DNA from 3 places in the Delftia sp. HK171 genome. Region 1 is predicted to be linked to each of the others. Evidence: predicted binding sites of a transcription regulator. Region 1 holds the regulator's gene; each other region holds the start of a gene.
The links. Region 1 encodes LexA, which represses DNA repair genes until DNA is damaged. Its sites were predicted from a motif close to ACTGTATNNNNATACAGT; they were not measured.

Region 2: BO996_RS11320 (PA0069 family radical SAM protein) is a predicted target of LexA. The motif match lies at 888-905, and genes of this name have one in related genera.
Region 3: BO996_RS22535 (putative DNA modification/repair radical SAM protein) is a predicted target of LexA. The motif match lies at 1,300-1,317, and genes of this name have one in related genera.

The regions. Positions count from the first base shown of each region.
Region 1 covers NZ_CP018101.1:3,612,987-3,615,251, reverse strand. Annotated here, with positions in the region: gene BO996_RS16320 (asparaginase) at 1-837, opposite strand, end outside; gene lexA (transcriptional repressor LexA) at 936-1,610, shown strand; gene BO996_RS16310 (hypothetical protein) at 1,773-2,195, shown strand.
Region 2 covers NZ_CP018101.1:2,502,333-2,504,597, forward strand. Annotated here, with positions in the region: gene BO996_RS11310 (acyltransferase family protein) at 1-139, shown strand, start outside; gene rnk (nucleoside diphosphate kinase regulator) at 213-617, opposite strand; gene BO996_RS11320 (PA0069 family radical SAM protein) at 912-2,054, shown strand; gene BO996_RS11325 (LysR family transcriptional regulator) at 2,092-2,265, opposite strand, start outside.
Region 3 covers NZ_CP018101.1:5,033,420-5,035,684, forward strand. Annotated here, with positions in the region: gene BO996_RS22530 (SWIM zinc finger family protein) at 1-840, opposite strand, end outside; gene BO996_RS22535 (putative DNA modification/repair radical SAM protein) at 1,319-2,265, shown strand, end outside.

The sequences.
Region 1 (2,265 bases):
GCCCTTGTCGCGGGCACGCTGCAAGGCTGCTTCCATGCCTTCGTGAACCGTCGCATTGCCCGTGCCAGCCACGACGATGCCACGCACGCCTGCCGCCACCAGCGCATCCACACCGCTGGCACGCGCCAAGGCGCCGCTGAACACCACCTCGACCCAGGGCAGCTCATCCAGCGCCAGCAGATCAGATGACATGGTCGCAGGCACCATGGCCCCCGTGGACGGCGCGGCGGGGGAGGACGGCACATCGGGCACCAGCCAGCGCACACGCCCTTCCTCCACCAACGCCTGCGGCCCGCCTTCCACGGAGCGCATTGCCTGCAGCCGGTAGGGATGGACCTTCTGCACCTGGGCTGCCGCATGCACCTCGCCGCCCGCCACCACCCATACGCCGCTGCGCCCGCCGCTGGCAGCCACGGTCACGGCATCGCGCAGATTCTGCGGGCCGTCTGCCAACAGGGCCGTGGCCGGGCGCATGGCGCAGGTCAACACGATGGGTTTGGTGGCCGGCAGCAGGCTGTGCAGCAGCCAGGCCGTCTCTTCCAGCGTGTCCGTTCCATGCGTGATCACCACGGCACGTGTGTCCGCATCCTCCAGTGCCTGCATGCAGGCGCGCAGCAACGCGCGCCACACGGGCCAGTCCATATCCTTGCTGTCCACCTGCGCGATCTGCTGCGTCTGCACGGGTCCCAGCGCCTGCTGCTCCAGGTCCGGCACGGCCTCCAGCAGCGACTGCACCGTGATCTGCCCGGCCTTGTACCCCACGCCCTGCGACTGCGAATCCGCCCGGCCGGCGATGGTCCCGCCCGTGCCCAGAATCACCAACTTTGACTGCCCCACTTGCACCTCTTGGAAAACTGGTTAAAAATACAGATACTGTATAAATCATCAGATGGCCTCCCAGCCTGCCATCTGCCCTCAAGGACCGGACGCACGCCATGCTCGACCATCCCAAGCTCACCGCCCGCCAGCAACAGATCCTGGACCTGATCCAGGCCGCCATCTCCCGCACGGGTGCGCCTCCCACCCGCGCGGAAATCGCCAACACGCTGGGCTTCAAGTCCGCCAACGCAGCCGAAGAACACCTGCAGGCCCTGGCCCGCAAAGGTGTGATCGAACTGGTCAGCGGCACCTCGCGCGGCATTCGCCTGCGTACCGACACCGTGCGCAACATCAATGCCGCGCGCGGCACCAGCTTCGGACTGCCGCTGTCGGCCCTGGCACCGCTGATGCTGCCCCTGGTGGGCCGCGTTGCGGCGGGCTCGCCCATTCTCGCCCAGGAACATATCGACCAAACCTATTCCGTCGAGCCCAGCCTGTTCCAGACGCGCCCCGACTATCTGCTGCGCGTGCGCGGCATGTCCATGCGCGACGCGGGCATCATGGACGGTGACCTGCTGGCCGTGCAGTCCGCACACGAAGCCCGCAACGGCCAGATCGTCGTGGCGCGCCTGGGTGATGAAGTCACCGTCAAGCGCCTGCGCCGCACCACGCAGGGCGTGGAACTTCTGCCGGAAAACCCCGATTACCCGGTGATTCGCGTCGCCCCCGAAGAGGCCTTTGCCATTGAAGGCCTGGCCGTGGGGCTGATCCGCAACAGCATGTCCATGTAAGCCGGACTGGCGGCCCTTCTCCGGCCGCCTCACCCCATTTCACGCACCGCCCAGGTGGTAGGCGCGAAGCCTTGGAGCTTCGCCCTGGGCGGAGCTTTGCCCGCAAACCGCAATCCTGCCTGTGTCCATGCCTCTTTGAAACACGCCAACAGGAGTCGTCACATGGGATTCGCTCTGCCAACACTGTCTTCTTTTTCCTTCCTGCGCCTGGCACATGGCATCCGCCTGACTGCGACCGCCATGGAGTCGGCCATGCCTCTTGCACAAGCCCCTGCGTGCCAGCCATTACCTGCTGCAGCACCCGAGCCCGCCAACGTGATCTCTTTCAGCAAGGCACGCCGGCGCAGCCAGCAGCGCCGCGGCAAGGCCGCACGCGCTGCAGACCATGGAGATGCCCAGCTGATCCTGCCCTTGCTGCCGACGCAGCCCGCCCTGCAATCCGCACCTGAGCAGCCTTCAGGCCTGCGCATCATCCAGCGGTCGCCGCAGGAGCAGCCGGAATGCCTGTTCATCTCCGGGCGCATGGCTGATGTCTGCGCTGCGCTGGAGCGCATGGAGGCGCATGGCGGACCGGCAGCCAACTGAGGCCCGATGCAAGGTGTGCGACACACCTTGCACGACACAAACCTGGGCGGCGCGGACCGCGTGCCGCACG
Region 2 (2,265 bases), 1.1 Mb from region 1:
TGTGCTGTCGATTGCGGCCGGCCATCTGCTGTACGAGCGCGTGGAGCGCCACGTTCCCAGCTGGCACATGGCGCTGCGCTGGCAGGCGGGCCTGGTGGGCACCGGCCTGATCGCGGCGTTTCTGGCAGGCCTGCGCTGAGGCGCGGTGCATCAGTCCACAAACAAAAAAGGCAGCCGGTTGGCTGCCTTTTTCGCTTCACGCCGGTCGGCGTTCAACGGTGCAGCTCGCCCGCGCTTTCCGGCTGGAACTCGATGGCATCCACGCGCACGGTGACCTGGCCCGAGGGACCGGCCATGCGCGACTGGTCGCCCACGCTCAGGCCCAGCAGGGCAATGCCCACGGGCGCGAAGACCGACACCTTGTCGGAGCTGCCATCCATCTCCTTGGGATAGACCAGGGTCAGCGTATTGGACTTGCCCGACTCCAGCAGCGTGAAGCGCACGGTGGAGTTCATGGTCACCACATTGGGCGGCATTTCCTTGGGTTCGAGCACGTCGGCGCGGTCCAGCTCGGCCTCGAGCGCCTCGCGGCCGGGGAAGGCGGGTTGCTTGTCCAGCAGGGCCTCGATGCGCTCCAGGTCCAGGGACGAAAGAATGATGTGGGGCTTGCGCTCCATGGTGTTGGCTCCCTTGTGTGCTTGCGCCGTGGCTGCAGTGAAGGGCAGCGGCGCCCAAACGGACAAAAGCCCGGGCAACGCGGTTGTCCGGGCCAAGGCATCTTCAGAAAAGAGAAAAGCACCAAGTTGGTGCGATAGGCCCATTGTGCAGGCCCGTGTGGGTTCTGCCAAGCGAACCCGCACGGTGCGGTGCGGATTGGCGTGGGCACTTGCCAAGCCGGCAAAACCCACTTCGCAACTGCAGGCATGCGGGGAGTGCTTGGCGGTATGACTGTATTTTTATACAGTTGCTCCATGCTTCCCAGTCCTCCCACGCCTCATCACGACACGGCCCGGGTGCCCCTGCACGCCATCAAGGGCCGGGGCGCAGCCAGCCAACTGGCCCACCGCTTCACCACCGACCCGCGCGAGGCCTTCGATGACGGTTGGGGCAGCCTTGAGGCGCCGGCCGAAGACGAGGAAGCCGCGCCCCTGCGCACCGAACTGCGCTGGGAGCAGGCCCGCTCGGCGCTGAGCCGCCACCAGTCGCCCGACCTGCCGTTTCACATGGGGCTCAATCCCTACCGGGGGTGCGAGCACGGCTGCATCTATTGCTATGCCCGGCCCACGCACAGCTACCTGGGCTGGTCGCCGGGGCTGGACTTCGAGACCCGGCTCATCGCCAAGCAGAACCTGCCCGAGCTGCTGCGCGCCGAGCTGTCGCGCGCCAGCCATGTGGCCGCGCCCGTGATGCTGGGCTCGGTCACCGACTGCTACCAGCCCGTGGAGCGCGAACTGGGGCTGACGCGCCGCCTGATCGAAGTGCTGGCCGAGGCGCGCCACCCGTTTTCCATCGTCACCAAGGGCAGCGGGGTGGAGCGTGACCTGGACCTGCTGGCCCCGCTGGCGCGCCAGGGCCTGGCCTCGGTGCACATCACGCTGACCACGCTGGATGCCGACCTGGCACGCCACCTGGAGCCGCGCGCCGCCGCGCCGCACCGCCGGCTGCGCAGCATCCGCGCGCTGACCGAGGCGGGCGTGCCCGTGGGCGTGAGCCTGGCACCGCAGATTCCCTTCATCAACGAAGACCTGGAGAAGGTGCTGGAGGCGGCCGCCGACGCAGGCGCGCGCCACGCCTTCTATGCCGTGCTGCGCCTGCCCTGGGAAGTGGCGCCGCTGTTCGAGCAATGGCTGCAGGTGCACTACCCCGACCGCGCCCGCCGCGTGATGGAGCGCGTGCGCGACCTGCACGGCATCCAGGGCGAGCAGCGCGAGGCCGGCCGCGTGTACAACGCCGAGTTCGGCCAGCGCATGAAAGGTACCGGCCACTGGGCCGAGCTGCTGCGCCAGCGCTTTGCCCTGGCCTGCCGTCGGCATGGGTTCAACCGCGAGCCGCTGCGGCTCGATTGCAGCCTCTACCACCCGGCGCTTTTGCTGCCGCAGCGCAGCCTGTTCTGAGAGCCTGCGTGCCAGGCACAGGCCAGGGCATGGTCCGCTAGCGGTAGTCGACCAGCTCGGACAAGGCGGCTGCCAGCGGGGAGCGCACCGACGATCGCAGCCACACCATGCCCACTTCGCGGGACGGGCTCGGAGGGGGCAGCGGCCATCGGCGCGTTCTGGCATCCGGCGGTCCCAGCACGGGCCAGTCCGGCAGGATGGAGACACCGAA
Region 3 (2,265 bases), 1.4 Mb from region 1:
TTCGCGCTCGATCATGCGCAGGCCGGCCACCAGCCATTCGTCCTCGACCAGCTGGCCCCTGGCCTGCACCTCGGCCTTGTCCATGGGCCAGCCCAGCGCGGCCATCACGTCGGCCTTGACCTCGGGGCTGAGCGACTCGCGGCGGCGAACGGCGTCGATGATCAACTGCCAGTGGCCCAGCTGCACCAGCATGTCGCGCGGCCAGTCGCGGTGGCTGTCCACCAGATCCCTGCAATCCTTGATGCGCGCCGCCATGCCCGTGGCCTGCGCATCGACCATGCGCGCGGCCATGTTGTTCCAGCGCTGGCGCATCTGCGTGTCGCTGGCCTGGTTGGCCAGGCCCGCACGCACCATGTCCTGCATCCACAGCGACAGCTCCTGCAGGCCGGCTTCGACCTTGTCCCAGCGCTTGTCCTCGCGCCTGGCCTGCTGTTTGGCCGCGACCTCGGGATCGGGTGGCGGCTCGGCCGCTGCGGCGGCAGCCTTGGCCTCTTTCTTCTCGGCCTTTTCCTGGCGGCTGTCCAGCCAGGTCTGTACCCAGGCGGGCGGATCAACGCCTTCGGGGACTTGCCCGCCGGCACGCATCAGCATCAGCGCCAGCCCGTGCTTGCAGGGGAATTTGCGGCTGGGGCAAGAGCATTTGAAGGAAGGCCCCGACAGGTCCACCTGGGTCTGGTAGGGCTTGCTGCCGCTGCCCTGGCATTCACCCCAGACCGCCACATCATTGGCGCCCATGGCGGGCCATTTGGCGGGCGATTGAAGGCCCTTGGCGGCCTTGCTGGATGAGGCGTCCGGCGACAGCGCCAGCACTTCGCTCTCTGTTCCTAATACACGCGACACCGAAGCTCCCTCTCCAAGTGTTTGTCATCGCCGGGCGCATTGAATGAAACGGCACTGCCCGGCAAACCTGAAAGCCTATCAGCAATAGTTATCGGCAATTTGAAACAATTCACAACAACACCCAACCTCTCTCCCATGAACGGGAAACCCCCATGGCGCGAAGTCAGCTGCGCTATATCAGCGCGTGCATTGATGGCACCAAGCCATGCCAGCCTTCAGGCATTGCGAAAGACGCAGAAAACACGCATTCACCATTTCCTGCGATGCACATCGCCACCCATTGAAAGCAAGCACTCATTCCGCACTGAAAACGGTTTCATTCCATTGCACTGGCAACCATTGCAATCCGCTGGCCATTGCGATAGCGCGACAGTGCGTTCGACCCGCAGCCAGGCAAGGCCGGACCAGACCCTGGCTGGGGGATGGGCTCTCAGAAAACCGGACGTGCCAGGCAAATATACTGTATATTTATACAGTCATGGAGCTGCAACGCAAACTTTTCATCCTCGCCGACGCCGCCAAGTACGACGCCAGCTGTGCCTCCAGCGGATCGCAGGGGCGCGACTCGCTGGACGGCAAGGGCATGGGCTCGGTCACCGGCATGGGCATCTGCCACAGCTATGCGCCCGACGGGCGCTGCATCTCGCTTCTCAAGATCCTGCTGACCAATGTCTGCATCTTCGACTGCCGCTACTGCATCAACCGCAAGAGCTCCAACGTGCAGCGCGCCCGCTTCACGGTGGCCGAGGTGGTGCAGCTGACGCTGGACTTCTACCGGCGCAACTGCATCGAGGGGCTGTTCCTGTCCAGCGGCATCATCCGTTCCAGCGACTACACCATGGAGCAACTGGTGGAAGTGGCGCGCCGCCTGCGCGAGGAGCATGACTTTCGCGGCTACATCCATCTGAAGACCATCCCGGATGCCGCCCCCGAATTGCTGGCCCAGGCAGGCCGCCATGCCGACCGCCTGAGCATCAATGTGGAACTGCCCACGGCCAGCGGCCTGGCGCAGTTCGCGCCTGAAAAGGATGGGCAGCGCATACGCCAGGCCATGCAGGGCGTGGACCGGCATGTGCAGGCCTGGCGCGCGGCCACGCGCGAGCAGCGCCAGGCGCAGTCCCTGCCCGGCGCGCCCGCGCAGCGCGCCGCCGTGCCGCGCTTTGCGCCGGGTGGGCAGAGCACGCAGATGATCGTGGGCGCCGACCGCGCAACCGATGCCGACATCCTCGAATCCAGCCACACGCTGTATGCGGGGTACGGCCTGCGCCGCGTGTACTACTCGGCCTTCAGCCCCATTCCCGATGCCTCGCGCGATCTGCCGCCGCAGGCGCCACCCCTCATGCGCGAGCACCGGCTCTACCAGGCCGACTGGCTGATGCGCTTTTACGGCTACCGGGCGGGCGAGATCGCGGCGGCCAGCCGCCA